DNA from 3 places in the Pantoea folii genome. Region 1 is predicted to be linked to each of the others. Evidence: predicted binding sites of a transcription regulator. Region 1 holds the regulator's gene; each other region holds the start of a gene.

Region 1 (7,394 bases):
TCAGGCCTTGTCGCGCCATCTCAGCACAGAGGGCATTCAGCACGCCTGGCAGCTCTGCGTTATCCCAGCGCAGGAACAGCTCACTCTTCAGCATCGGGTAAACCAGACTCACCTGACGCAGCAGCTCCGCCTCACTGATCTCACGATGCTGCTGCACAATAGCGGCAATCAGCGATGGCATGACCAGCATGTGGTGGATGTTGTTACGGTAGTAGGTCATCAGGACGGCCTGCTCGCGCGGCAGAATGATGATATCGCCAATGCTGTCTTGTTCCGTCTCGAACTTGTTCATGCCCATGGCGTGATCAAGCAGCGCTTCAGCACTCATCTCCGGCACAGTCGCTTCCGGTGAATAAGGCACGTTACGCAGCAGCTGGGTGTAGCATTCCAGTTGCTCAATCAACTGCTCACGCGTCAGGGAACGCTGACGAGAAGCCAGCAGCGCGGTGACGCACAGGTTCATGGCGTTGGCGGCACCGGCTTCGTTAATACGCACCATCAGACGTGCCGCAATATCATTTACGGTCGGCGTCATCCATGCCGGGCGTTGTGGTTCAATCGGATCGATCGCATCACGCCATTCCGGCACGTTTTTGTTCAGATAGTTCATCAACGGCAGGGGTTCGCCGAAGTTAACGTAGCCCTGGCCAAGATTGCGCAGTTTACGTAACCCGCGCACCATCTGCAGGAAACTCTCTTTCTCTTTGGCCGCGCCACGTAACTCTTTAGCGTAAGTACCCACTTCCATGACGTGTTCATAGCCGATGTAGATCGGAACAAACGTAATCGGACGGCTACCGCCACGCAGCATCGCTTGCAACGTCATGGACAGGGTGCCGGTTTTAGGATCCAGCAGTCGGCCCGTACGCGAGCGTCCACCCTCAACAAAGTACTCTACCGAATAACCGCGGCTGAACAGCTCGCCGAGATATTCACGGAACACCGTGGAATAGAGTTTGTTGCCCTTGAAGGTACGGCGGATAAAGAAAGCACCCAGACGACGGAAAATCGGACCTGCTGGCCAGAAGTTCAGGTTGATGCCGGCCGCGATGTGTGGCGGCACCAGCCCCTGATGGTAGAGCACGTAAGAGAGTAGTAGATAGTCCATGTGGCTGCGATGGCAGGGCACATACACAATCTCATGGCCATCTTGCGCCAGCTGACGCACGCGCTCGCCACCGTTGACGTTGATGCCCTGATAAAGGCGGCTCCACAGCCAGCCCATCACGCGGTCTGTGACGCGAATGGCCTCATACGAGAAGTTCGCTGCGACCTCTTCCATCATCTCAACAGCATTCTGCTGGGCTTTCTCGTGCGAGATTTTTTTGCTGCGCGCTTCGTCTTCAACCGCTTTTTCAATCGCTTTGGATTGCAGCAGCTTGTTGAACAGATCCTGACGCGCAGGCAGACGTGGGCCTACAGCAGCCAGGCGCTGACGCGCGAAGTGAATGCGAGCCACGCGTGCCAGCTTCTGGGCAATCGACTTATCCGTACCGTGCTCCGTCGCCATCTGGCGCAGGGAAACGGTCGGCGAGAAGCGCACAAAGCTGTCACGTCCGTGCCACAAAATGGCGAAGAATTTCTCTACACCATTAAGGATGCGCAGATGTGGCGTATCTTCTCCCTGGATTTCGCGTCCCGGCGCACGACCAAACATCACCGCAACTGGTAACATCTGTACGTCGAGATCAGGGTTACTGCGGTGCAAATCGAGATAGTCGTGGAATAGCTTCACCGACTCAGGATTGGCAACGAAATAGGGGAATACGCGTGGGCCATCATGAATAAACACGTGACGCGGCAGTAGCGTGCCGTCGATCTCCAGCGGAGCCAGCGGATCGGGCAGATCATGTTTCAGGCACTGTGCCCGAAGAGTGAGCAGGTCAGCCTTTGAATCATAAGGCAAAACATACATCACTGGACGAGTCGGATCGATCCCGTGTTCTGAGACAGGATCGGTCGGAATGACCTTACTCTTTACCAAAAAAGAGAGTGGTAAATTCAATAGTTTGTAATAAAGTTTACGCCAACCTGACATAGACAACTTAAAGCCTCTTGTTAGCAAAGCGCGGCAAGCATACCAGAAAGTGCAACGAAGATCTGTGGCTTACACGACCTCAGATAGCCCACATATTGACGCCAAATCACATCAAGGGTTCCAAAGCATGGCAAATAACGTCACCGGTATTCAAAGAATAGTGAATGCAGCCGGTTATTCCTGGCAGGGCTTGCGCGCCGCCTGGAAACATGAAGCCGCATTTCGTCAGGAAGCCATTGCTGCACTGGTGGCGATTGTGGTGGCTTGCTGGCTGGATGTTGATGCGATTTCCCGTGTGCTGATGATTGGCTCCGTGGTGCTGGTGATCATCGTTGAAATCCTGAATAGCGCCATTGAAGCGGTGGTGGACCGCATTGGGCAAGAGCGTCATCCTTTAGCCGGACGAGCAAAAGATATGGGCTCAGCGGCGGTGTTGCTGGCTATCTTACTGGCTCTGTTTGTCTGGATCGCACTGCTCTGGTCGCATTTGCGATAGGTATTCCAGAATCTTCAAACCGCTGATTTTTCCCTCTGTTTTGGTTTTCATTTCGCCAATACCTGTATATACTCACAGCGACTGTATAAACAACCAGGGGGCGGGATGAAAGCGTTAACCACCAGGCAGCAACAGGTCTATGATCTGATTCGCGACCACATTAACCAGACCGGCATGCCGCCAACGCGTGCGGAAATTGCTGCGCAACTGGGTTTTCGCTCGCCCAATGCTGCGGAAGAACACCTGAAAGCACTGGCGCGTAAAGGCGTCATCGAGATTGTATCCGGTGCATCTCGCGGCATCCGCCTGCTAATGGAAGAAGAAGTCTCCGAAGGGTTGCCGCTGATCGGTCGCGTGGCCGCCGGTGAGCCGCTGCTGGCGCAAGAGCACATCGAAGCGCACTATCAGGTTGATGCCAATCTGTTTAAACCTACCGCCGATTTTCTGCTGCGGGTGAGTGGTATGTCGATGAAAGACATCGGGATTATGGACGGCGACTTGCTTGCAGTGCATAAAACCCAGGAAGTCCGTAATGGTCAGGTTGTGGTGGCGCGCATTGATGATGAAGTGACCGTCAAACGCTGGAAAAAGCAGGGTGCCATTGTGCATTTGCTGCCAGAAAACACCGAATTCCAGCCGATTGTGGTCGATACCCGTGAGCAGGCTCTGACCGTTGAAGGTTTGGCTGTGGGCATCGTACGTAACGGCGAATGGCTTTAATCTCTCATTGAATTCCCCCGCTGCGGTTGGTCGCTGTGCTGACCGCAGTCTGATACATTGATTTTCCTCCTCAGGCTGATTGTCGGTTAATGGTCCTATTGACCAGCGCAACAATGGAACGGGCGAATGCGGCTGTTTTCCTCCTCAGATAAAGCATTGTGGCGGCTGGCGCTGCCGATGATTCTCTCCAATATTACCGTTCCGCTGCTCGGTGTCGTCGATACGGCAGTGATTGGCCATCTCGATAGCCCCATTTACCTCGGTGGCGTGGCGGTAGGTGCAACGGCGACCAGTTTCATCTTTATGTTGCTGTTGTTCCTGCGCATGAGCACCACGGGTTTGACTGCGCAGGCGTTTGGCGCGAACGATAAAACCGCCTTAGCGCGGGCGTTGACGCAACCTCTGCTGATCGCCCTGGTGGCGGGCGTGCTGTTTTTATTACTGCGCGCGCCCTTTAGTTTGATCGCAGCCTCATTAATGGGCGGCAGCCCGGAAGTGCAGCACCAGGCACAAATTTTTATCAACATTCGCTGGCTTAGCGCACCGGCGACCTTAGCCAATCTGGTGATTTTGGGCTGGTTGCTTGGCGTGCAATATGCGCGAGCGCCGATGGTGCTGCTCATTGTCGGTAACCTGGTGAATATCCTGCTCGATCTCCTGTTTGTGCTGAAGCTTCACTGGGGCGTTGCAGGTGCGGCGGCGGCAACGGCGGTGGCAGAGTACGTCACGCTGGGTGTGGGGTTATGGATGGTGGTACGTGTGCTTAAGTTGCGCGGCATTTCTTTCAACCAGCTAAAACAGAGCTGGCGTGGTGATGCGGCACGCCTGTTCCGGCTCAACCGCGACATCATGCTGCGTTCGCTGATGGTGCAAATCTGTTTCGCGTCACTCACCTTGCTGGGCGCGCGTTTAGGGCCAGATGTTGTTGCGGTGAATGCCGTACTGCTGATGTTCCTGACGTTTACGGCCTATGCGCTGGATGGTTTTGCCTATGCCGTGGAGGCCTGCTCCGGTGAAGCGGTGGGGGCGCGAGATCGCAGTCGCTTATTACTGATTTGGCATGCTGCCTGCCGTCAGGCTGGTATCGTTGCCCTGGCGTTCGCAGCCATCTATGCGATAACCGGCCCCCAAATTGTGGCGTTGCTCACCTCGCTTGAGCCACTGCGAGAGATGGCCGATCGCTATCTTGGCTGGCAGGTGATTCTGCCGCTGATCGGTGTCTGGTGTTATCTGCTGGACGGTATGTTTATCGGCGCCACGCGCGGGCGCGAAATGCGCAACAGCATGATGATGGCGGCAGTGGGTTATGGGCTTGCCTTACTGACACTCCCGTGGCTCGGTAATCACGGCTTATGGCTGGCGGTGACGGTGTTTCTTGCCTTGCGTGGCTTGACGCTCTGGTGGATGTGGCGACGCCACTGGCGACACGACAGCTGGTTCACTGTTTGAATAAGCGAAGCGTAACCTACAGATTATTCTGTATTTTTTTGCGTAATCCTATCTGGCTACTATAATTATCTCAAACGGCGCAATTGAGTAGCGCGTTGTGTGGGTGATTACCTGATTTATCAGGAGATCATCGCATCTCACTCAGGATGATGTGGAGGATTATGATGAACAAAGACGAAGCGAGCGGTAACTGGAAGCAGTTTAAAGGGAAAATGAAAGAGAAGTGGGGCAAGCTGACGGATGACGATATGACGGTCATCGAAGGTAAGCGCGATCAGCTTGTCGGTAAAATTCAGGAACGCTACGGCTACGCGAAAGACCAGGCCGAAAGCGAAGTGAAAGACTGGGAAAGTCACAATAAAGATTACCGCTGGTAACCGGAATTAAGGAAGATGCTCCTACCCCGCCGATCACCCGTCGGCAAGGCACAAGGAAGTGCCACTCACCCTTTTCTCACTCTCTTTTTCGTATCAATCTCATGATCGTGATCGCAGCTATCGTGATGATTGCATGCTGCGACTTCTGCGCAGTTCTCGCACAAACCATGGGCTTCAATAACCGTGTGGCGCAATGAGAAACCGGCCTGATCGGCCAATCCCGAAATAATCTTTTCTACGCCGTGTGCGTGTTTTTCATTGACTGCCGCACAACCATCACACACCAGCATCACCGAAGTATGCGCAGGCTCGTCGAAATGGTGGCAAACCACATAACTGTTGTTTGATTCGACACGATGAATAAAACCCTGCTCCAGCAGAAAATCCAACGCGCGGTAAATGGTCGGAGGTTTAGCCTGCGGCTCGCTGATGCGAAGTTGATCCAGCAGATCGTAAGCACTGATCGAACCATTCTGCTCAGCCATTAAACGCAACACTTCAGCGCGTTGAGTGGTCAGGCGCACGCCGCGGTCAAGGCAAAGGGATTCTGCCTGAGTAAGCAGTTGTGCGGGCGTGAGGTTTGACATAAGTGTTCTCCAGGTTGCAGGCGATGTTATTTTATCACACAAACTTTTACCCTGCTGTGATTGCTTTTTACCCGGTTAAAGACCTAGAAAAATCCCGTTAATCAATAAATTAACTTAACCTTCCTGTTGTGCTGATAAAACTGCTCATTTCAGACCCTCTATGAGATCAGTCATATAGCGTAATTATCACGCTATTTTTGCTTTGCAACTCACCGGGTTAGCGTCTAAGGTTCAAAAGGTCTTAAGTAATATCTGGCATCAATTTAGGTTTTGTTCATTTTTCTGCATAACTAAACAGCAGAATGGTGTGGTTGTATCCAATTCTGCGAACAGCAGTGCTATTTCCTTTTAATTCACAGCAATGATGCGTTAGCCAGGGTTCAGAATAGCGGCTAACTAAACTGTTTCGTTTCTGAGTTATTCAGCGACATTTCAAAGGTGATGGCAGGCTCATGGTGAAGACATTATTCAGGCACAAAAAAGTAGCTTATCTTGTTGGTTTGAATGCAGTATTTCTTTCTTCTTCAGCTCTGGCAGCAGGTACATGGTATGACGCGCGTAACGATGCCATGGGTGGCACCGGCGTCGCTTCGTCAACCTGGAGTTCAGCGGTGCTGGCTAACCCGGCATTGATGACCAAAGCCAAACCTGAAGATAATGTCAGCGTCATATTCCCTTCAGCCGGTGTGCAGGTTACCGACAAAGACAAATTAATTAACAAAGTTGATGACATCACGGACAGTGTTGATCGCTACAAAAACGTGATCGACAACCTGACGTTTGCCGACTATTTAAGAGGTTATCCGGAGTTAAAGGCTGCGGCTGGTGATATGGCTAATCAGCTGGATGACTTAAAGGGTGATAAAGCACACGGTACTGCGGGTGTCGCTTTTGCTGTTACTGTACCGAATGAAACACTGCCTTTTGCCTTTATTACCAAAGCCTACGGCACGGCCAGTGTGCAGGCTAACGTTGTGGGCAGCGATATTACCTATCTGCGCGGTGTGGCTAACGGCACGGTGATCCCCGTGCCAGGTGATCAGGATAAACTGAGTTCGAGCGGTCATGGTCTGGCAGCACTAGTCACGGACTATGGTGTGGCACTGGCACATGAATTTGATGTCGCTGGCCATCCGGTTTCTGTGGGCGTGACACCAAAGCTGCAAAAAACCTGGCTGTATAACTACACCGCCAGTATTTATAACTTTGATAAAAGTAATATCAACAACAGCCAATACCGCAGTTCCGATACCGGCTTCAATATTGATGCAGGCATCGCGACCGACTTTGGTGAGCATTGGACGTTGGGTGTGACAGGGCAGAACCTGATCTCACGCGACATTGACACCAAAACAGTGGAAGGCTACCGCGATACCTATCAAATCCGTCCGCTGGTCACGTCAGGTCTGGCCTGGAACTACGGCGCGTTCACCCTGGCAGGCGATGTTGATTTGACGCAAACCAAGCGTTTCAAATCGGAAGAAAGCAGCCAATATGCGGGAGTGGGGGCCGAGTATCGCGTGCTGGATTGGTTAGCACTGCGCGCGGGTTATCGTGCGGATATGAAATCAAATGATGCCAATGTGGTTACCGCAGGTCTGGGCGTTTCACCGTTTAACAACACGGTGCATCTGGATCTTGCTGGTTCAGTGGGTGACGATAATACCTGGGGCGGCATGCTGCAGCTCGGATTTAACTTCTGATTGCGTCATTTCACATCACGCTAA
Region 2 (7,394 bases), on a different contig from region 1:
ACCGCGCCGCTGGATCAGCATGAAAGCGAGCGTCTGTTTACCGTGGTGCGTCGTTTACAAAGCAACGGCATTGGCGTGGTGTTTATCTCCCACCGCATTCACGAACTCAAAGCGATTTGCGATCGCTTAACCGTGCTGCGCGATGGCCGCTTGATTGAAAGCAGCCCGATGGCGGCACTGAGTGGCGAGCAGATTGTTGAGAAAATGCTGGGGCACCAGTTGACCGATGTCTATCCACCTCGCCGTGAACAGAGTGAGCAACCGCTGCTGCTGTCGGTGGAAGGTCTGCACGATGATCAACTGCTGGCGGACATTTCACTGCATCTGCGCAAAGGCGAAATCCTCGGCATTGCCGGCTTAGCGGGTGCAGGGAAAACCGAGCTGTGTAAGGCGCTGTTTGGTGCAAACAAAAGCCGCGTAGAAAAAGGCGAGCTGCACGGCAAACCGTGGCGACCGCGTTCTCCACATGATTCGGTGGAAAACCGTATGGCGCTGGTGCCGGAAGAGCGTCGTAAAGAGGGTATTTTCATTGATGAACCGGTGAGCATGAACCTGAGCGTCAGCGCGGACAACAGTTTTTCCCGCTGGAGCCTGTTCGGTCATCGTCAGGCCTGGCGCTGGGCCGAAGAGGTGATTCAGCGCCTCAACGTGCGTACCACCGGCCCGGCGCAGATTCTGCGTCGTCTGTCGGGCGGGAATCAGCAAAAAGTGGCGATTGGAAAATGGCTGCGCAACAACGCCGATGTGCTGATTCTTGATGAGCCAACTAAAGGTGTCGATATCAAAGCCAAAACCGATCTGTTCAGCCTGATTGACGGCCTGGCACGTGAAGGCAAAGGCATCATCTACGCTTCGGGCGAGTTTTCCGAACTGGTCGGCTTATGTGACCGTATTTGTGTGCTCTGGGATGGGCGCATTGTGGCAGAGATGGAAGGTCGTCAGGCCACAGAAGAGATGCTATTGCTTTATTCCACCGGAGGAACCCCTGCGTGAGCAGCAAAGAACTATCCCTGAACCCGCAGGTTTCTCTGCGTCATAAACTATTCGATTTTCTCTATAAATGGGGCATGTTGCTGACCGTGGTGATTCTGATCACTGGGTTTGGTCTGGCATCGGACAGCTTCCTCGAGCCCACCAACATCATCAACATCCTGCGTTCGATTGCTATCGTCACGGTAATTGCGATTGGTGTGTCGATTTCGCTGACCATCGGCGGCTTCGATTTGTCGGTAGGCTCAACCGCCTCACTGGCCAATGCGCTGGTGATTTCGCTGTTTGTCTGGCACGGCTTTGGCACCACCGAAGCCATTATCATCACGCTGCTGCTGTGCACTCTGGTGGGGCTGCTAAACAGCTTCCTGATCGTGATTCTGCGCATTCCCGACATGCTGGCTACACTGGCCACCCTGTTTGTCATTCAGGGCGTGGCGATGACTTACAGCTTCGGCGGTTCGATTACCGAGAATATGGTGATGCCAAGCGGCGATATGGCGGAGGGCACTATCCCCGCAGCGTTCGGTCTGTTGGGTCAGGTGCCGACCATTGTGATCATCATGCTGGTAGTGACGATTGTGGCACAACTGGCACTGTCATTGACCAAGCATGGCCGTCGCATGTACGCGCTGGGTGGCAATCCAGAAGCCGCACGCCTTTCCGGTATTCGCACCACGCGCTACCGCGTTTTGGCCTATGTACTCGCATCGCTGCTGGCCGGATTAGGCGGCATTCTGCTGGCATCGCGTATTGGCTCCTCGCAGGTGAACGCCGGCAGTGGATATTTGATGGATGCCGTTGCCGCGGCATGGATCGGCTTCTCGCTGGCCGGTTCCGGCAAACCTAACGCGCTCGGTACGCTGGTGGGCGCGGTGATTCTGGGTGTGTTGCAGAACGGGCTGGTGATGTTGTCCGTGCCTTATTACGCCATGGACATTATCAAAGGCCTGGTGCTGGCTCTGGCCCTGGCGATTACCTACATTCAGCGCCGCTAAGGCGCGTTTACTGAGAAAGAGATTCTAATGAAAAAAATTACCCTTTCGCTGCTGGCCTTAAGCCTGCTGAACGCCAGCGCTGCCTTTGCCGATACCGTTACCCCGGTTCCCGCAGCGATTGCGAATCACGAAGGTCCGGTGCGCATCGCCATCATCCGTAACCTGGGGTCTGACGATAACACCACGCAGTTTATTGCCGGTGCCATTCAGCAAGGTCGTCAACTGGGCTTTAAAGTCAGTACTTTCCTGAGTAACGGCGATGATGCGCGTTTCCAGGACTTTGTTAATCAGGCGATCAGCCAGAAATACGATGGCATCATTCTCTCTCACGGCAAAGAACCCTACTCCACCGCTCTGGTGCAACACATTGTCGATGCAGGTATCAAACTGTCCGTCTTTGATACCCCGGTAAATACGCCGGTCAATGGCGTGACCGTCACTGCGCAAGATGATGCCTCGCTGGCGCAGGCGTCACTGGGTCAGTTGATCAGTGATTTCCATGGTAAAGCCAACATCATCAAACTGTGGGTCGCAGGCTTCCCGCCGCAGGAACGTCGCCAGGTAGTTTATGAGAAACTGCTGAAAGAGAATCCAGGCATTCATCAGCTGGAATCCATTGGCGCAGTTTCTACCGATGTACAGGGCGACACCGCCAACAAAGTGGGTGCGATCCTGGCAAAATATCCAAAAGGTAAAATAGATGCGATTTGGGCGTCGTGGGACGCGTTCAGTCAGGGTGCTTATAAAGCGCTACAAGAGAATGGTCGTACTGAAATCAAAATCTACAGTATTGACGTGTCCAACCAGGACTTGCAGTTGATGCATGAGAAGAACAGCCCATGGGTGCAGACGGTCGCGGTCGATCCAAAAACCATCGGTGCGGTCAATATGCGCTTAGTGGCCAATAAAATCGCGGGTGAAGCCACTCCGGCAAGCTACGAGTTTAAAGCGTCTTCCATTTCGCAGCAGTTGCTGAATAGCCAGCAAGGGGCGATTAACGTAGCAACCCTGAACAAGATTATTCCAGGCTGGGGTGTGAACAACGATTTTGTTGCGCCGTGGTTTGCCACGCTGGAAGCGAAGTACGCTAAGAAGTAATTCAGTGGCCGAATAGGGCATCCTGGCGGCGCTTCAAGCCGCCAGGATGATAGCCAAGGCCATACTCAAGGTTTTACCAACCCAACACTAGCTGCCGCTCCAATTGCGGATCCACCAGCGTCACATGCAATCCCACCAACCGCACGCCGCGCCCGGCACGCCTTTCATCCCATGCCTGCCGCGCCACTGCGATCATGTCATCCTTGTTCAACACCGGCCAGACATGCTCCTGCGTGGTCTGCTGGAAATCATTAAATTTGAGCTTCACGCCCTGACGCGCGATTTGCTTGTCGGGACGGATATTTGTCAGGCGTCGATCCAGCTCAGCATAGAGGTAATCAATGATTGCCAGACACTGCTCCCAGTTGTGGATGTCCTCCATCAATGTGCGTTCGACACCGAGCGATTTGCGTTCGCGCTCCACCACCACATCGCGTTCATCAATGCCGTTGCTGCGCTCCCAGAGCACGCGGCCGAATTTACCAAATCTCTTCAGCAGCAAGGCGAGATCGGCTCTCTGCACATCGGCGCAGGTGCGCAGTCCCATCTCTTCCAGTTTTTTGGTCGCCACTTTTCCTACGCCAGGAATTTTGCTCAACGGTAGCGTCAGTAAAAAGTCCGGCATCACTTGCGGTGTAATGACGTATTGCCCGTTGGGCTTATTTAAATCGGAGGCGATCTTGGCGAGGAATTTGATCGGCGCAATGCCAGCCGAGGCGGTTAAACCGGTTTCGCGCAGGATATCGGCACGTATCGCCTGCGCCATTAGCGTCGCTGATCCCTGACAATGCTCGCTATCGGTGACATCAAGATACGCTTCATCCAGTGATAAGGGCTCAATCAATGGGGTGTAGCGTGAGAAAATATCGCGTATCTGGCGTGACGCCTCTTTATAGGCATCGAAGCGTCCAGGCAGTAATTTCAGATGCGGGCAGAGCTTGAGCGCCATTGCCGTCGGCATCGCGCTGCGCACGCCATATTTGCGCGCGGGATAGTTGGCGGTGCTGATGACACCACGCTGCACCCGGCTGCCGCCAATGGCGATAGGTATATCCGTTAATGAAGGATCGTCGCGCATTTCAACGGCCGCGAAAAAGCAGTCCATATCGACATGAATGATTTTGCGCATACGCCCTCCGAATACTGGATAAGTATACAGCAGTAAAAAACTTCGGCAATATTTGTTGAGCGATGAATTAAAGTTTACAAAATTCTGGTCGTAATCCCTTTAGGATTGCACCATTTTCACGGAGACTGTCTTGATTAAACCTCAGACAATGTTAATGTTGCGCTGCGGTAGCGGATATTTCCGATAATGCAATACCAAGACGCTCAGCGTCATCGTCTCTCTTCACTTCAAGGTACACACAGAATGGGCAGAATCGCATTGTGGCTTGCGATGATTCTTATGCCAGTCCTTAGCTGGGCCATTTCGCCAGAGCCAACGCAACTGTCGGCACCGGTGAGCAAAGAGTTAAAGAAACAATTACTTGGCACTCCTGTTTTTATTCAGATCTTCAAGGAAGAGCGTACGCTGGAACTGTACGGCAAAATCGGTAATGAATATCGTCTGCTGGACAGCTATCGCATTTGTAATTTCTCTGGCGGATTAGGGCCTAAGCGTCGTCAGGGCGATTTTAAAAGTCCGGAAGGGTTTTATAACGTTAAGCTGAACCAGTTAAAACCGGACAGCCGTTTCTACCGCGCGATTAATACCGGCTTCCCGAATCAATACGATCGTGATAAAGGCTATGACGGTAACTATTTGATGATTCACGGTGATTGCGTCTCAATTGGCTGCTACGCCATGACCAACGCATCAATGGACGAGATCTTTACCTACGTCAACGCTGCGCTGCGCAACGGTCAGCAGGATGTACAGATCAATATCTATCCGTTCCATATGACCGATAGCAACATGCAGCGTCATCGCTACTCAACGTACATCAACTTCTGGCGTGAACTGCAGCCGGGTTATGCGTACTTTGAGAAGTACCACATACCGCCAACGGTTAACGTGACGACGACGGGTCAATATGCGGTGAACAGCACGCCGGTGATTTCTACACCGGATGCTGCCTCGAAGTCATTCCTGGCGCTCACCCAGGCAAAATAATGCCCACTCGCCTGGCACTATTCGGTGCCAGGTTTCATTTCCTGTCAGCGGCTGTGTCGCAATCACCGTCACAACGTCCTTCGGTGTTGTCTGCTGCATAAAATCAATTTCTACATCCTGATCGAGCAATTTGGCTTTGCCAAAAGGCGCACGACGAGTGATCCAATACAGATTGGTCGAGCAGAACGCCATCAGATAACGACCGTCCGACAGCAGCATGTTAAACACGCCCTTCTCGCGCATCTCAGCCGCCAGCTCAGCAATGTAGCGAAATACCGCCGGCCAGTTGCCCGGAGTGCGCGGATAACGCTCAGACAGCTTATGCAGGATCCAGCAAAACGCTTTCTCACTGTCCGTTTCGCCAACGGGGCGGAAAGTCCCGGTTTCCAACTGTTTGTAGCCTTTCAGCTGCCCGTTGTGCGCGTAGGTCCAGTTACGTCCCCACAGCTCACGGGTAAACGGATGGGTGTTTTCCAGCGACACTTCACCACGATTCGCCTGGCGGATATGAGCGACCACGGAATGTGATTTGATCGGATATTCCTGCACCAAACGGGCGATCGGTGAGTTAAAGCTGGGCTGAGGATCTTTGAATGTGCGGCACCCTTTTCCTTCATAGAAAGTGATGCCCCAGCCATCTTTATGCGGCCCGGTTCCGCCGCCACGCTGCACCAGACCGGTAAAACTGAAACAGATGTCCGTGGGGACATTGGCGCTCATCCCGAGCAATTCGCACATAGCAACCGCCTTAAGTCAGCACTCCCGCGTGAGCAGGAGTGACGCGTCATTACTTAACCATCTCTTTTTCGATCAGCAGCATCAGGATATGAATCACTTTAATGTGAATCTCCTGAATGCGGTCAGCGTAGCCAAAATGCGGTACGCGAATTTCGATGTCCGCTGTGCCTGCCATTTTGCCGCCATCTTTACCGGTCAGGGTAATCACTTTCATCCCTTTGGCGCGTGCCGATTCGACCGCTTTGATGATGTTCGCCGAGTTACCTGAAGTGGACAGGCCCAGCAGCACGTCGCCTTCACGGCCTACGGCTTCGATATAGCGCGAGAACACATGGTCATAACCAAAATCGTTGCTGACGCAGGAAAGGTGGCTCACATCAGAGATGGCAATCGCCGGGTAGCCAGGACGATTTTCACGGTAGCGCCCCGTCAGCTCTTCAGCAAAGTGCATCGCATCACAGTGAGAACCACCGTTGCCACAGGAGAGCACTTTGCCCCCTGCTTTGAAGCTGTCTGCCAGCAAGACTGCCGCGCGCTGAATCGCGTGAATGTTCGCTTCGTCACTCAGGAATTTATTAAGCGTATCGGCTGCTTCATTAAGTTCTGAGCGAATAATGTCCTGATACATAGGGATGTCCTTTAGAGGAAAGATTTACTCTGCAAGTTTAACGGAATGGGACAAAGCCGCAAAGCGCCTGCATCGGGGAAAAAGGCCCAGGCTTTGCCATTCCTGCTCTGTTGGTGTCCAGAGAGTGCGATTTTGTGAGTTCTGTTGTAATTGCGATGTAAACAGATTGCTAAAAAGCGATCACTGCTCTAAAACTTACCCTATAACAGGTCAGACCTCTTACAACTTACGGAGCGGTTCATTATGTTGCTTGCCTCGATTGTCGCGACGCTGATTGTCATTAGCGCCCTCTTTTACCATCAAGTTTCGCTGCGGCTCAGCAGCGTAATCCTGTTGCTATGGACCGCCGGGCTGGCTGCTGCAGGCCTGTGGACGCCGTGGCTGCTGCTGCCACTGGCAATTATCCTGCTGCCCTTCAATCTGCCGGCCATGCGTCGCAGTATGTTCTCCAAACCTGCGCTGCACAGCTTCCAGAAAGTGATGCCGCCGATGTCGCGTACGGAAAAGGAAGCGATTGATGCCGGTACGACCTGGTGGGAAGGCGATCTGTTTCGTGGCAAGCCAGACTGGCAGAAACTGCACAACTATCCGCAGCCACGTCTGACGGAAGAGGAACAAGCCTTCCTCGAGGGGCCGGTCGAAGAAGCCTGTCGTATGGCGAATGATTTCCAGATCACTCACGAACTGGCCGATCTTCCGCCGGAACTGTGGGCGTATCTCAAGCAGCATCGCTTCTTCGCCATGATCATTAAGAAAGAGTATGGCGGCCTCGAATTCTCCGCCTATGCTCAGGCGCGCGTGTTGCAAAAACTGGCGGGCGTTTCCG
Region 3 (7,394 bases), on a different contig from region 1:
GCAGATAGAGATGGTCTAACGTATCGACATCACTGACAAAGCGGTTAAGCAGTTCGCCCTGTCTGAAACAGGCCAGTTGTTCGGGGGCCAGCGCGATCAGTTTGCTAAAGGTGAACACACGCAAATGCTGCAACACCCTGAAAGTGGCATCGTGACTGACTAAGCGTTCGAAGTAACGCGACGCAGTGCGAGTGATGGCCGCGCCACGCACCCCTGCTGCGGGCAACATATAGTTGAAACTGTAAAGGCCAGCCACGCCAGCCAGCGATGAGGCGGCAAGGAACCAGCCAGATAGGGTGAGCAAGCCGATACTGGCGAGCAAAGTCGCAATGGCTAACACGATGCCCAGACCTAAACGCCAGGGATGACGACGAAACAGACACAGAAACGGCAATAGTGGATTCATCAGACAATCTCCTGCTGGCGATGCTGCACCATGGCACGCAACGGCCCGTCCTGAGCAATCAGTTGTTGCCACTGCCCCTGCTGCACCAGTTGCCCGGATTGCATCACCCAAACTTCATCCCAACTGGCAAGATCGTGAAGTTGGTGGGTGATCATGAGGGTGGTTTGCTGTGTGGCTGCCTGGTTTAATGCGCGCAACACATGCTGTTCACTTTGGCTATCAAGACCTGAACCGGGCTCGTCCAGCAGCAGTAGTTGTGCCGGTTTCAACAGTGCACGCGCAACGGCGACGCGTTGTGCCTGGCCAACAGAAAGGCCCATTCCGCCATCGCCAATGGGGGTGTCGAGGCCTTGCGGTAAACGGGCGATAAACTCATCCACGCCCGCCTGTTGCAAAACGCTGCGCAGTGTTGCTTCATCCATGCTGCTGTTGTGAGACAGGTTTTCGCGCAACGTGGTCGCGGGCAAATGGGGATTTTGACCGACCCACGCCAGATGCTGCTGCCAGTTCTCACGGCTGATATCCCGCAGTTCATGCCCATTGACCCGCAGCGATCCCTGATAGGGCAGAAAGCCGAGCAACACGTTCATCAGTGCTGATTTACCTGCTCCACTCTGACCCACCAGCGCCACGCGTTTATTCGCCTCAAGCGTAAAATTCAGCGGCTGTGATAACGCTTCACCTTTGGCTGTCATCACCACCAAATCTTGTGCTTCAAGGCTTAAAGGGGTATCGAAAGCGACTGACAGGCTGGAGGCGGAAGCTGGGATTTCCGGACTTTCGTTAAGAAAACGATCCAGTGCATCTGCGCCCCCAACAGCTTGCGCTTTAGCGTGGTAAAAAGTACCCAGATCGCGCAGCGGCTGGAAAAACTCAGGCGCCAATATCAGTGCCAGGAATCCAGCAAACAAGGTCACGCCAGTGCCGTAATGACCAAAATTGAGTTCGCCAAGATAGGAGAAGCCGAAATAGACCGCGACCACGGCAATCGCCAGTGAGGCAAAGAATTCCAGCACTGCGGAAGAGAGAAAAGCAAGGCGCAGCACTTCCATGGTGCGCTGACGAAAATCCGTGGTGCTTTCAGCAATCGCCTGCTGTTCAGCGGCAGCCCTGTAGAATAGGCGCAAGGTTTCACGCCCGCGCAGGCGGTCATAAAAATCGCCGCTCAGACGTGCCAGTGCGAGGAAGTTGCGACGGTTTGCATCGGCGGCACCCATGCCGACCATCGCCATGAAAATCGGAATCAGCGGTGCGGTCGCGAGCAGGATCAATCCTGCAGCCCAGTTAATCGGGAAGATGGCTATCAGGATGGCGAAGGGAATAAAAACGGCCAGTGACATCTGTGGCAGATACCGCGCGTAATACTCTTGCATCTCTTCAATTTGCTCAAGCAGCAGCGTTGCCCAGCTTCCCGCTGGTTTGCCCTGAACCCAGGCAGGACCTAAATCATTCAGCTTATCCAGTACCTGTTTGCGCAGAGCGCGACGGATGGCAACGCCAGCACGGTAACCTGCCATTTCTCGTGCATAGTGCAGACCTGCGCGAAGAGCAAAGCACAACAGAAGCAGGATGAAATCAGTCAGCAGGGCACCGCGCGGTTGTTGGGCAACAATAAGATTCTGCAGCAGCGAGGCCAGCAACCAGGCTTGAGCAATAATCACCAGTGCACCAGCAAAACCGAATAGCGATGCGGCACGTAAACTTCGTGCGCCATGAAGACGTTGCTGGCGGAGCCAGCGAAGAAGATGTTGCTGCCGTGATTTTTCCATGCGAAGCCGTTTGATCACTGATGGAGAGAGGCAAAACCGGATAAAGTATCCGGAAATAGTAAGCGCATGAACTTTAGCATGCAGGCAATAAAAAAGGCGACCTAAACAGGTCGCCTCTTTGCAATTATGATCAGCTTATTAACAAGTTACAGATCGGGTTTAACAAGCCCGTCAAGATAGCGTTCTGCATCCAGCGCCGCCATACAGCCGGTGCCGGCAGAGGTGATCGCCTGGCGATAAATATGATCCATCACGTCACCCGCCGCAAACACGCCAGGAATGCTGGTCTGGGTCGCATTGCCCTGCAGACCGGACTGCACTTTGATATAGCCGTTTTCCAGCGCCAGCTGGCCGTCGAAAATGGCGGTATTCGGGCTATGACCAATCGCCACAAACAGCCCGGCAACATCCAGCGCTTCCGGCTCTTCACCTTTGGTGGAAAGCAGTTTCACACCGGTGACACCCATCTGATCGCCGACCACTTCTTCCAGTGTGCGATCGGTGTGCAGTACGATGTTGCCGTTGCGCACTTTATCCATCAGACGATCGATCAGAATTTTTTCCGCACGGAAGCTATCACGACGGTGAATCAAATGGACTTTCGCCGCGATATTTGCCAGGTAAAGGGCCTCTTCCACCGCGGTATTACCGCCACCAATCACCGCGACTTCTTGATTGCGATAAAAGAAACCGTCACAGGTCGCACAGGCGGAAACGCCTTTGCCTTTGAACGCTTCTTCAGAGGGCAGGCCGAGATAACGTGCGGAGGCGCCAGTAGCAATGATCAGCGCGTCAGCGGTGTATTCGCCACTGTCCCCCGTTAAACGGAACGGGCGATTCTGCAAATCTACCGTATGAATATGGTCGAAAATAATTTCGGTGTTGAATTTCTCGGCATGCTCTTGCATACGTTCCATCAACGCCGGGCCTGTCAGATCGTTCGGATCGCCTGGCCAATTCTCCACTTCAGTTGTGGTGGTGAGCTGACCGCCTTTTTCCAGCCCGGTAATCAATACCGGATTCAGGTTAGCGCGGGCGGCATAGACTGCCGCAGTATATCCGGCAGGGCCGGAGCCTAAAATGAGCAGCTTACTGTGTTTGGCCGTACTCATGCGTTCCTCAGTTTTTTGCGACAACATAGTTTTTGATTGTAGGGAAATTAGCGCAGCAAAAAAAGGTTTCAGCAATTTTGATAACAATCGCTGCAAGCGGCGTAGTCGATGAGTGCAAATTCTGCACGTCGATTGCGCCAAAAGGGGGCAATGCTCGGCAAATTCTGGTGCAGCAGCATTAAAATTCTCATTTAAAAACAGCAACCCAGAACTCTATCTGGCATCTTGTACTGAATTTGGATGTTTTACTTTGACAATCGCCTGCTGTTTTGCGAAAACATTACCAGAAGCGGAGAATATTTAGCGGTTCAAAACAGAATTTCATTTCTGTTTTGCACGTTTTTGCCGGATAAACTCAGTCTGACATTGGTAATGACGCATGATGTGGACAGACAACATGCGTCATACGGATGGAAGCATTACTGCACAGACTTATCGTCTTCACTTCAGTAAGGCCCTGAACAATGAGCGTTTTCAGGGTGTGGCAGGTAAAGGGAAGGAATTAAGAGAGACAATAATAATGGTAGACAATAAGAAACGCCCCGGAAAAGATCTGGACCGTATCGACAGAAACATTCTGAATGAACTGCAAAAAGACGGCCGTATTTCTAATGTTGAGCTTTCAAAACGTGTTGGCTTATCACCTACGCCGTGTCTTGAGCGTGTGCGTCGCCTGGAACGTCAGGGCTTCATTTTGGGTTACACCGCACAACTGAACCCACATTATCTGGATGCTTCTCTGCTGGTATTCGTTGAGATTACTCTGAATCGTGGTGCGCCAGATGTGTTTGAACAATTTAACGCCGCTGTGCAAAAACTTGAGGAAACTCAAGAGTGTCACCTCGTTTCCGGTGACTTTGACTACCTGTTGAAAACCCGTGTACCGGACATGTCCGCCTACCGTAAGCTTTTGGGTGAAACCTTGCTGCGCCTGCCGGGCGTTAACGACACCCGTACTTACGTGGTGATGGAAGAGGTCAAACAGAGCAATCGTCTGGTGATCAAAACCCGGTAATGCAGGGCAGGTGCAAAACTTGCAGGAATTCGGTACACTCCTGTGAATTCATACAGGACCAGCGTCGGGCTTGCCCGGCGCTGTTGCCTTCTTAATTTACAGGCACCTGGAGAGTTCTCTTGAGCCAGGAATATACAGAAGATAAAGACGTTTCGTTACAACCGCTGAGCAGTGGACGCAGGCTGCTGGAAGCGTTGCTCATCCTTGTGGCCCTGTTCGCCATCTATTTGATGGTGTCGCTGGTTAGCTTCAACCCTTCCGATCCCAGCTGGTCTCAGACCGCCTGGCATGAACCGATCCATAATTTGGGTGGTAGTGTCGGCGCATGGCTGGCGGATACGCTCTTATTCATTTTCGGCGTGATGGCGTATGCCATACCTCCGGTCATCATTGGTTTGTGCTGGATTACATTCCGTCAGCGCGATCGCCAGGATTACATCGATTACTTTGCGGTGGGCTTACGACTGATTGGCGTGCTGGCGCTGGTGGTGACCACTTGTGGTTTAGCCGCGCTGAACGTCGATGACATCTGGTACTTTGCTTCGGGCGGTGTGATTGGCAGCCTCGTCAGTAATGCGATGGCACCCTGGTTTAGTTCTGCCGGCGGTACTTTAACGCTGATCTGCGTCTGGGCGGCAGGCATAACCCTGTACACAGGCTGGTCGTGGCTGACGATCGCCGAAAAAATCGGGAGCGTGGTGATGGGCGTGCTGACCTTCGCCAGCAACCGCTCTCGTCATGACGAACCCTGGCAGGAAGAAGATGAGTACGAAGAAGAGGAAGAGCATGCCGAACATGCTGCGCCTCAACTGCGTGCTGCGCAATCGCATGATGACGATGATGACGTTCTACTGGCTAAGCCGCGTAAGGTGGCTGAGCCTATCGCCGAACAGCTGCCGGATGATCCTCTGCTAGCCAAAGCCAGTGCCGCGACAGCTGCAGCCATTGCTGTGACCGCCGAAGCAGCACACCAGGCGCCAGTTGTGCCTTCCCCCGTGTTCAATGCACCAGCCGAAGCGGCACCTGTTGTTCATACCCCGGAAGTGCGAGCGGCAGAAGCACCTGTTGCGGTACCTCCTGCGCCTGAACCGGTTATTCAACCCGCACCGCCGCTGTATCGCTTTGAAGTTCCGGGCGAACCTGCACCTTCAGCGTTTTCACCCGTTGATGAAGATGAAGGGCCACGCATGGGGAACTGGCAGGATGCCGCTCAATCATCTGCTTCTCTGAACACTGCGGCAGCCGCAGCAGTGGGGGCAGCTGCAGCGAAAACGGCTTCTGCGTATACACCCGCTTTCGATGTGGTGCCGGAGCGCGATTACAACCCGCAGGTGAAGCAGGGTATTGGCCCTGAATTGCCGCGTCCGAACAAAGTTAAACTGCCAACACGTCGTGAACTGGCTTCTTACGGCATTAAGTTGCCGTCACAGCGTATGGCTGAAGACAAAGCGCGAGAAGAAGCCGAACAGCAACTGCCTGAAATGACCGCGACCTATCATGAACCGTTACAGGATCATGAAGGGGATGCTGCGTTGCAGGAAGCCCAACTGCGTGAAGCGTTTGCGTCTCAGCAACAGCAGCGCTATGCAGAGACCGGACAGCATCAAGTCGAAGAAGATGAAGAGGCTTTACATCAGGCGCAGTTGGCTAATCAGTTTGCAGCTCAGCAGCAACAACGCTATCAGCAATCTGATACCAATGAAGGCCCAGTATTTAACCTTGATACTTCATCAGCCTTTGATTTTTCGCCGATGAAAGATTTGGTTGATGACGGCCCAAGCGAGCCATTGTTTACCATCGATGCCACGCCTGAGCCGGAAGCGCCTGCGCAATGGCAGCAGCCTGTCGCACCGCAACCTGAAGCGCCTTCGCAGTGGCAGCAGCCTGCCGCACCGCAATCTGGAGCACCTGCGCAGTGGCAACAACCTGCAGCACCGCAGCCGGAAGCCATGCCATCGCTGAATGAGCACAATAGCCCATGGTCATCGCCCGAGACCGAAAGCTATGCTGCGCCAGCAGAAGCGCCTCAACCGGTCGCACCTGCGCAAGATAGCCTGTTCCATCCGTTCCTGGTTCGTCATGAACGTCCGCTGGAAAAGCCTTCTACGCCGCTGCCGACGCTTGATTTGCTGACCTCTCCGCCTTCGGAAGAGGAACCTGTGGATATGTTCGCGCTTGAGCAGACAGCACGTCTGGTTGAAGCGCGTCTGGCCGATTATCGTGTGAAGGCTGAGGTGGTGGGCATCTCGCCTGGCCCGGTTATCACCCGCTTTGAGCTGGATCTTGCTCCTGGCGTGAAAGCCGCACGTATCTCTAACCTGTCGCGCGATTTGGCCCGTTCGCTCTCTGCCGTCGCGGTGCGTGTGGTGGAAGTGATTCCAGGCAAACCTTACGTCGGCCTGGAATTACCGAACAAACATCGCCAAACCGTGTATCTGCGCGAAGTGCTTGATTGCGACAAGTTCCGTGATAACCCGTCACCGCTGTCAGTGGTGCTGGGGAAAGACATTTCGGGCCAGCCGGTGGTGGCCGATCTGGCGAAGATGCCGCACCTGCTGGTTGCCGGTACGACCGGTTCCGGTAAGTCGGTTGGTGTGAACACCATGATCATCAGCATGCTGTATAAAGCCACACCAGAAGAAGTGCGCTTTATCATGATCGACCCGAAAATGCTGGAGCTCTCCGTCTACGAAGGCATTCCGCATTTGCTGACTGAGGTGGTCACCGACATGAAAGATGCAGCGAACGCGCTGCGCTGGAGTGTGGGTGAGATGGAACGCCGCTATAAACTGATGTCTGCGCTGGGCGTGCGTAATCTTGCCGGTTACAACGAGAAAATTGAGCAGGCTGCTGCCATGGGGCGTCCAATTCCAGACCCGTTCTGGAAGCCGGGTGACAGCATGGACACTACGCCGCCAGTGCTGGAAAAACTGCCGTATATCGTGGTGTTGGTCGATGAATTCGCCGATCTGATGATGGCGGTGGGCAAGAAAGTTGAAGAGTTGATTGCTCGCCTGGCACAGAAAGCGCGTGCGGCGGGTATTCACCTGGTGCTGGCAACCCAGCGTCCGTCGGTGGATGTGATTACCGGC

The links. Region 1 encodes LexA, which represses DNA repair genes until DNA is damaged. Its sites were predicted from a motif close to TNCTGTATGTACATACAGNA; they were not measured.
Region 2: the regulator LexA is predicted to act here: its motif matches at 4,228-4,247, upstream of dinB (DNA polymerase IV).
Region 3: the regulator LexA is predicted to act here: its motif matches at 4,341-4,360, upstream of AC1MDE_RS09165 (DNA translocase FtsK 4TM domain-containing protein).

What each region holds. Positions count from the first base shown of each region.
Region 1 is NZ_JBWXON010000008.1:154,416-161,809, reverse strand. Features, by position in the region: gene plsB (glycerol-3-phosphate 1-O-acyltransferase PlsB) at 1-2,038, opposite strand, end outside; gene AC1MDE_RS11745 (diacylglycerol kinase) at 2,166-2,534, shown strand; gene lexA (transcriptional repressor LexA) at 2,640-3,254, shown strand; gene dinF (MATE family efflux transporter DinF) at 3,381-4,703, shown strand; gene AC1MDE_RS11730 (CsbD family protein) at 4,868-5,080, shown strand; gene zur (zinc uptake transcriptional repressor Zur) at 5,146-5,667, opposite strand; gene AC1MDE_RS11720 (conjugal transfer protein TraF) at 6,120-7,370, shown strand.
Region 2 is NZ_JBWXON010000011.1:142,970-150,363, forward strand. Features, by position in the region: gene AC1MDE_RS14425 (sugar ABC transporter ATP-binding protein) at 1-993, shown strand, start outside; gene AC1MDE_RS14430 (ABC transporter permease) at 990-1,988, shown strand; gene AC1MDE_RS14435 (sugar ABC transporter substrate-binding protein) at 2,016-3,086, shown strand; gene dinB (DNA polymerase IV) at 3,160-4,215, opposite strand; gene dpaA (peptidoglycan meso-diaminopimelic acid protein amidase) at 4,459-5,202, shown strand; gene AC1MDE_RS14450 (class II glutamine amidotransferase) at 5,173-5,940, opposite strand; gene lpcA (D-sedoheptulose 7-phosphate isomerase) at 5,990-6,568, opposite strand; gene fadE (acyl-CoA dehydrogenase FadE) at 6,812-7,394, shown strand, end outside.
Region 3 is NZ_JBWXON010000006.1:37,726-45,119, reverse strand. Features, by position in the region: gene cydC (heme ABC transporter ATP-binding protein/permease CydC) at 1-406, opposite strand, end outside; gene cydD (heme ABC transporter permease/ATP-binding protein CydD) at 406-2,175, opposite strand; gene trxB (thioredoxin-disulfide reductase) at 2,322-3,287, opposite strand; gene lrp (leucine-responsive transcriptional regulator Lrp) at 3,808-4,302, shown strand; gene AC1MDE_RS09165 (DNA translocase FtsK 4TM domain-containing protein) at 4,422-7,394, shown strand, end outside.